3 regions of the Cytobacillus sp. ABV4_503 genome follow, and region 2 is predicted to be linked to each of the others. Evidence: riboswitches for the same ligand, from Rfam matches in the RefSeq annotation. Region 2 holds a riboswitch; each other region holds the start of a gene.
What was found. A riboswitch is a leader RNA that binds a small molecule or an ion and turns the genes downstream of it on or off. The one in region 2 is predicted to bind S-adenosylmethionine.
Positions count from the first base shown of each region.

Region 1: it holds a riboswitch for S-adenosylmethionine, as region 2 does, so the genes downstream of both, ACXAD1_RS09510 (Na+/H+ antiporter NhaC family protein) here and ACXAD1_RS06570 (2,3-diketo-5-methylthiopentyl-1-phosphate enolase) in region 2, are expected to answer to the same signal.
Region 3: it holds a riboswitch for S-adenosylmethionine, as region 2 does, so the genes downstream of both, ACXAD1_RS04615 (homoserine dehydrogenase) here and ACXAD1_RS06570 (2,3-diketo-5-methylthiopentyl-1-phosphate enolase) in region 2, are expected to answer to the same signal.

Region 1 is NZ_JBSWTH010000001.1:1,894,730-1,897,047, reverse strand. It holds gene ACXAD1_RS09510 (Na+/H+ antiporter NhaC family protein) at 114-1,397, opposite strand; SAM riboswitch class I at 1,484-1,588, opposite strand; gene ACXAD1_RS09505 (DUF421 domain-containing protein) at 1,748-2,318, opposite strand, start outside.
Region 2 is NZ_JBSWTH010000001.1:1,288,460-1,290,777, reverse strand. It holds gene ACXAD1_RS06575 (2-hydroxy-3-keto-5-methylthiopentenyl-1-phosphate phosphatase) at 1-179, opposite strand, end outside; gene ACXAD1_RS06570 (2,3-diketo-5-methylthiopentyl-1-phosphate enolase) at 172-1,404, opposite strand; SAM riboswitch class I at 1,491-1,594, opposite strand; gene ACXAD1_RS06565 (pyridoxal phosphate-dependent aminotransferase) at 1,687-2,318, opposite strand, start outside.
Region 3 is NZ_JBSWTH010000001.1:892,906-895,223, reverse strand. It holds gene ACXAD1_RS04615 (homoserine dehydrogenase) at 191-1,408, opposite strand; SAM riboswitch class I at 1,520-1,621, opposite strand; gene ACXAD1_RS04610 (NUDIX hydrolase) at 1,698-2,318, opposite strand, start outside.

The DNA.
Region 1 (2,318 bases), 610 kb from region 2:
AACGGCAGAGGCTCAGCAAAATTTATTAGAACATTCGTTCTAATTATATCAGGAATTTTTTCCAAAACATAGCATTGTTCAAAAAGAAAAAGAGCCAACCTAGGCTCTTTCTTCTATTGCTTTTTTAGGTTAGGAAAGTTGATCAAAATGGCAATAATGCCGCAAATGCCAATTAATATTGGATAAATGGAATATGTCATGATGCTCACAGGAGATATGGCAGCGAGCCCGGAAGCAGCCAGCATCTGAGCCCCATATGGGATAGTCCCTTGTACAAAACAGGCAAATATATCAAGAATACTTGCTGATTTACGCGGATCAATCTCATATTGATCTGCAATTTTTTTGGCAAGCGGCCCTGCAATAATGATGGCAATTGTGTTATTGGCTGTAGATAAATTGGTCAGAGAGACAAGTGACGCAATACCAAATTCAGCTCCCCTGCGGGATTTTATTTTGCTTGTAGCCATGTGCAGCAAGTAATCGATTCCGCCATTAAAACGGATGATCTCAACCAATCCGCCAATGAGTATGGCGATTATCGCAAGGGTCTGCATGCCGGCCATTCCCTCGGCAATCATCTGAAGGAATGAAACAAAAGTATAGCTGCCATCTGCGATTCCGATCAGTCCTGCAAGCAGAATACCCCCGCTAAGCACAAGAATGACATTCATGCCAAGTAAAGCTGCAGCCAATACGCCCAGATAAGGAACAACTTTCAAAAAACTGTAATCCCCGCTTGTTACCGCGCTTTCCTGACCAGCAGTTAAAATCCCAAGAATCAAAGCTGTAAGCAATGCAGCAGGCAGGACGATTAAGAAATTCACACGGAATTTATCGGTCATTCTCGTTCCTTGTGTCCTGACCGCTGCAATGGTCGTATCAGAAATAACGGAAAGATTATCCCCAAACATGGCACCGCCTATTATTGCTGCCATGGCCAATGCTACAGATATATCTGTTTCTGCAGAAAGAGCTATACCAATTGGAGCAAGTGCCACAACGGTCCCCATGGACGTTCCCATCGATAGTGAAATAAAGCAGGCAATGATAAAAATTCCGACCATCAGCAGATTCTGAGGGATGAATGAGAGTGCAAGATTCACGGTCGAATCAACCGCACCCATACCTTTAGCCGTTCCAGAAAAGGCCCCTGCCAGGATAAAAATGATGGCCATTAAAATAATATCAGGATGTCCTGCTCCTTTCGTGAATATCTCCACTTTTTCCATAAACGGCTTTTTTCTGTTCATTGCCAGTGCTATTCCGGCTGTAGCGGATACAATGACAATGATTGGAATGCTATTGAAATCTCCTGTTGCTATGCCGCTTCCAATAAAAATTAGAAGGAAAGCCATAAGCGGCAATAAAGCCCAGGAATTGCCTTTGTTTTTCATTAAAAATCTCCTCTCCGAATAAATTTTCCAGCAAAATAAAAAGACCTCTTCAAGCAAGAAGAGATCTTAACAAATCAATCGTTCTCTTCTTATCTGCCAAGCACCTATGCTTGCTGGATTTGGCACAGCGCTCTATAGAGCCCGCTGCCGAGACATCTTCGGGCCAGTCCCTCAGTCTCTCTTGATAAGCGATTCATATGAAATTATTCTGAAATAACTCACGTTTGAAAATTATACAGGAAACTCGTGAAACTTCAAGCACTTTTTTGTTGTGGATTAAGAATCTGAATAATACTTTAAAGGTGAATAACGGGGATTGAAATTAAAAAAAGCCGCAATGCGGCTAAAAACTAGTGAAGTTCTTTAGAATTTGGAGGGTTATGCCCCTTTTTCAGCTCCTGAAAAATATCATCTGAGGCTTGAGGTGCAGGCTGAACGGGTGACTGCAAAATCATTTCTCCCATAAGCCTTTTAAACTCTCCAACAGTTAAAGGCTTCGCATCATTCATTAACTCATACCCAAGCTGTCCATTCGGTTCAAGAGTTGCCATTTTGACATCTGAAATTTTTGTGATTCCGCTGGTTCTGAGCCTCATTTCCAGCTGATCAGCTGTAAAGCGCAATTTCCTCATATTTGCTGTTTTAAGTTTCCCATCCTCAATCACTATTTTAGATTTGCCCGTGATAAATTTTTCAACAAAATTAAACTTAACCTGAAGATATTCCATTAATATTAATGATCCAATTAAGATAGCTGCTGCCACAATCGTTTTCCAAACACTAGTCTCAACGATCGGCTGAATAATGATGGTGCCTATTGAAATCATCACAACTGTTTGGGCTAGTGTCATTTGCGAGATGGATTTTCTTCCGGCCACACGCAAAAGCAATACCCCTGAAAATATTAAAAGGACTGATTCC
Region 2 (2,318 bases):
CTGCTTGGGAGAAGGGAAAACATCTTTCCTACTCCTTCCTGAATGGAAATTTCCTGTGCCAGAACTTGATTTTTTATCCCTTCCCACCTGGAAGGAGCAAAGTGCTTCATGATATGAATGATGTTATCATTTTCGGTAATAGTTCCATCAAAATCACAAAAAACCGCTATTTTAGCCATTCTTGACAGCCACCTCTTTGTACCCCCACAGATCAATCGCTTTTTTTAATTCACGGAAGTTTGATGGAGCATCTGTTAAAGAAGCCCCCTTTAATATTAAATCAATTGCCTGGCGGAATGCCAAACTGCCTCCTCTTGCCCCATCCGGATGCCCATGTACGCCGCCTCCGGCATTGATTACACTCTCTATTCCGAAGTCTTCGAAAAGAAGAGGCACAAGACCCGGATGGATGCCGGCTGATGGAACCGGAAAGGTTCTTTTGCAGAAATCATTCTTAGTCAGGGCATCCCCAATTGATAATACCTGAGTTTTTTCAAGGGCAACCGATCCATAAGGGGAAGGGAATAGAGACAAGTCTGCACCTGCATACCTGAGAAGTTTCCCTAAAAGCAAAGGATAGGAAATCCCATAAACATTTGAAGCAGAAAGTGCTCCACTAACTGCAGGATGTGCCATGATAGGCAGCCCAATCTCTTCATCTTCTCTTAATGACTGCAAAACATCGAGCCCATAAGAAAATACATTAAACAGAAGAAGGTCTGCACCAAGTCTGGATGCCTTCCTTGCCTTTTCTTTTAATTCAAAAGACCTGCCTGTTAAATTTACAGCATATAGGGTACGGTGCCCTGTTTCCTCATAAACCTGCCTTAGTACTTCCTTGCCTTCGGTTATCCTGGCTTCAAAAGGTGTAAGGTGGTTTTCAAATAGAATTTCATCATCTTTTACAAGGTCGATGCCGCCAAGGGCCTGTTCCCTAAGCTGCGAAGTTAAAAAATCCATGTCTTTGCCCAGCACCCCTTTGAAGATGCTCATTAGAAGGGGTCTGCCATATACATTCACTTTTTCCCTCAGTCCGTCAATCCCGAATCGAGGCCCAGGGAAAAAGCTTTTAAGTTCATTGGAAAACTGTAAATCTAACAATTTAATCTTTCCGTCCAATGACAGCTTTCCAAAGACTGTTGTTAATATTGCCGGTAAATCCGGACTGAAATTAACAGTGGGATAGGCAATCTTAATGACTGCAGCTGTTTCCTTTCTTTCTTCATCTTTAATAAGGTCTTCAACAGCAACGACCCTGCCTTTATGCTTTTCCAGCTGCTGTTTTTCAAGCTCGGGCAAATGGGTCCATGACCCGACCGTTAAGCCTAAAGCGATCTCCTCGGCCTTTTTCTCCGGGTTATGTTTTTCATCATGAATCAGATACGTTGCAATAATTTCACTCATGTATATTCTTCCTTTCAAAAATCAAAGAATGGGAACAATAAAAAACCTCTTCAAATAAGAAGAGGTTAGCATAGCAATCTAACATCTTCTTATCTTTCAGCTAAAAGCTGCAAGATTTAGCACCGTGCTCAGGTATAAGTCGGTTGCCGGGCTTCATAGGGCTAGTCCCTCCGCCTGCTCTTGATAAGAAAACGAAACGAGTATTCAGTTAATTTCGAATTAAAATTTAATTAGAATTATGACAGTGCTTAATATTTTTGTCAATTGAATTATGAAAAAAATTTAAAACAAATTTAATTTTTTTATTCGGTCCACTGCTTCTTTAAGTCTATCCTCAGATGTCAGCAATCCGGCTCTCACATACCCTTCTCCATAATCACCAAATCCGATGCCAGGTGCAACCGCAATATGCGCTTTATCCAGGAGATAGTCAGCAAACTCTTCCGATGTAAATTGCTCAGGGACTTTGAGCCATGCAAAAAAGGAGCCTTTAGGAGCTTGTACATCCCAGCCAATTTCCCTGAGGCCAGAGATGAAGGTATTCCGTCTGGATTCGTAGATAGAATTCAACTCATTAACACAATCCTGGGGTCCTGACAGAGCGGCTGCTGCAGCTTCCTGAACAGCACCAAACAAGCTGACGTATAGATGATCCTGCATTAGATTCAGTGCTTTAATGACACTTGCATTTCCAGCTGCAAATCCTATTCTCCAGCCTGCCATATTAAAGGTCTTTGAAAGGGTATAAATTTCAATACCGACCTCCTTTGCCCCTTCTGCCTGAAGAAAACTTTCAGGCTTGTTGCCGTCAAAACCAATTCCGCCATATGCAAAATCATGGACGATGCAAATACCATGACTTCGGCTCAAATTAACTGTTTCCTGAAAAAAATCCTTATTTGCCACTGCTCCTG
Region 3 (2,318 bases), 400 kb from region 2:
TTTTTAGTCTTTGTTCTGCTGGCGGGCCTTTACGGGCAGTTGGACTCCTACTTATCCTTTTTCGATTCCTCTGAGTCTGGAAAAGGGAGGCTTACTGCCCGTTAGACTGCGATAACATCCACCATCTCTAAACATACCTCAGGAGGGGCAGCTCATAAGCTTGCCCCTCCTGTTTTTTAGCATCATCATATTATACCGGCTGTACCTGCTTATTTTCCTTTGCAGCAGGAGCGTAATCTCCAAGCACCTGATAAGCCTTCAAATATGATGTATCTAATAATGATACAGCTTTCAATGATGCCTTAACGATGAAGGCATCTTTTGAAACTTTGCTGATTGTTTCAAATCCTTCAGGCAATCCCCCTTTATCAGCATCACCAAATATAATCCAAACTGCCTGTTCAAGAACAGTCCCTTCCGAGTCGCCTTCCTCAAAGACTGAAGGAATATCGGCTCTGCCAACATGAATCAGATCTTCAATAATTGCGCTGGCTGTCGGGAACATGCCGGCACCAGGACCCTGCAGGCTGATATTCCCGACAATATCCGCATCAATCGAAACTGCATTTTGCACTCCTTCTACTCTGTACAAGGGATGTGCCTCCACTGTCAGGACCGGTTTTACAGTACAGCGGATAGTATCTTTTTCTCTCTGAATCGATGCTACATGTTTAAATTTCAGGCCCAGGGAATCAGCCAAACGGATTTGCTCAATTGTAATATCAGTAATGCCTTCTCTAACAGATGTTTCCTGCGCCGGTGCTTTCCCGAATACCAGCTCGCTCAGAACAACCGCTTTGTAAAAAGCGTCATATCCTTCTATATCATTTTTCGGATCGGCTTCTGCATATCCTTTTTCCTGCGCTATTTTCAGTGCTTCTTCAAATGATAAGTTCTCCTCGCGCATACTTGTCAAAATGAAATTGGATGTGCCATTTAAAATTCCTTCGATCCGTTCAATCTTGTTGGCATTCAGCAGCTGCTTGATAGTCTGAATTATAGGGATCCCGCCTCCGACTGTTGCTTCAAATCCTAATGATACATTATTTTCTTTTGCGAGCCTCGCAAGCTCACTTCCATGGAATGCAAACATCTCCTTATTTGCTGTAATGACATGGCATCCTCTCGATATGGCCTGGCGCAAATACGTATAGCCTGGTTCCCTGCCAACAATGGCATCAATTACGACATCAAGCTTAGGAAGCTCAATAATATCCTGAAAGTCATCAGTTAAAAGCACCTCATCATCAGGCAAAGAATGCTTACTCACATTTTTGACAAGGATGGCCGAGACCTTCACTTCTTTCCCGAATATCGCCTGGAGCCTTCCCTGATGTTTGCTGATCGTTTCATACACTCCTTTTCCAACTGTTCCAAACCCCAATAGCCCAATCGTTATCGCTGACATTTCACATTCCCCCTGGTTAATATTTAAAGTGCAGAAAACTATAAAAACAAAAAACCCCTTCCGTCTATACAGACAAGAAGGGGTTTGAATTTACGTTCCGTTCATTCCGCCTTCTTATCTTCGGAAAATGTATTCCTCTGAATTTGGCACCGTGCATAAATGCTGGTTGCCGAGGCTTCATAGGGTCAGTCCCTCCGCCTCTCTTGATAAGAAGTTTCAAAGTATTCAATTTATATGAATCATAAACATTTATAAGGACTGCGTCAACCTTTTTTGAAAATTATTTTCTTCAAACGCTCTTACTTTCCTCGAAATCTTCAGTAATGATTTCAAGAAAATGCTTAAGAATTCGGGCAGTCAGCCCCCAAATAACCTTATCTTTAAAATAGTAAAATACTTCTTCTACTTTCCTTGCCTGCCAATTGTAATTTTCACCTCCGGCAATCAAGTCAAATGGAAAATTCTCTTCGGGCTCTACTTTAAAATTCACGTGATACATTTCCGGCTTTACTTTTTTTAGAAATGAAAGAGGGACTGTAAAAACTTCTTCCACTTCATCAGGGTTTGGCTTAATCTGGTCCGGATTATGGATAATGCCTGCATAAGGGTAAATAATTTGACCGAAGGAAATCATGTAATCCAGCGGGGACACATCTGTGATGCTGTCTTCATTCACGCCGAGTTCCTCTGAGGTTTCACGGATAGCCGTATGCTCCTCATCCCTATCTTCCGGATCTATTCTCCCGCCCGGGAAACAGACCTCCCCAGGCTGCCTTCTCATTGTAAGTGAACGCACTTCAAAAAGGACATGTACCTCATTATTTATCTCAACCAACGGAAGCAAAATAGCGAATTTCGAAAATCGCTCACTCCCTAAAATGACTGGGGTCCTGTTACTTAACCTTTTAGC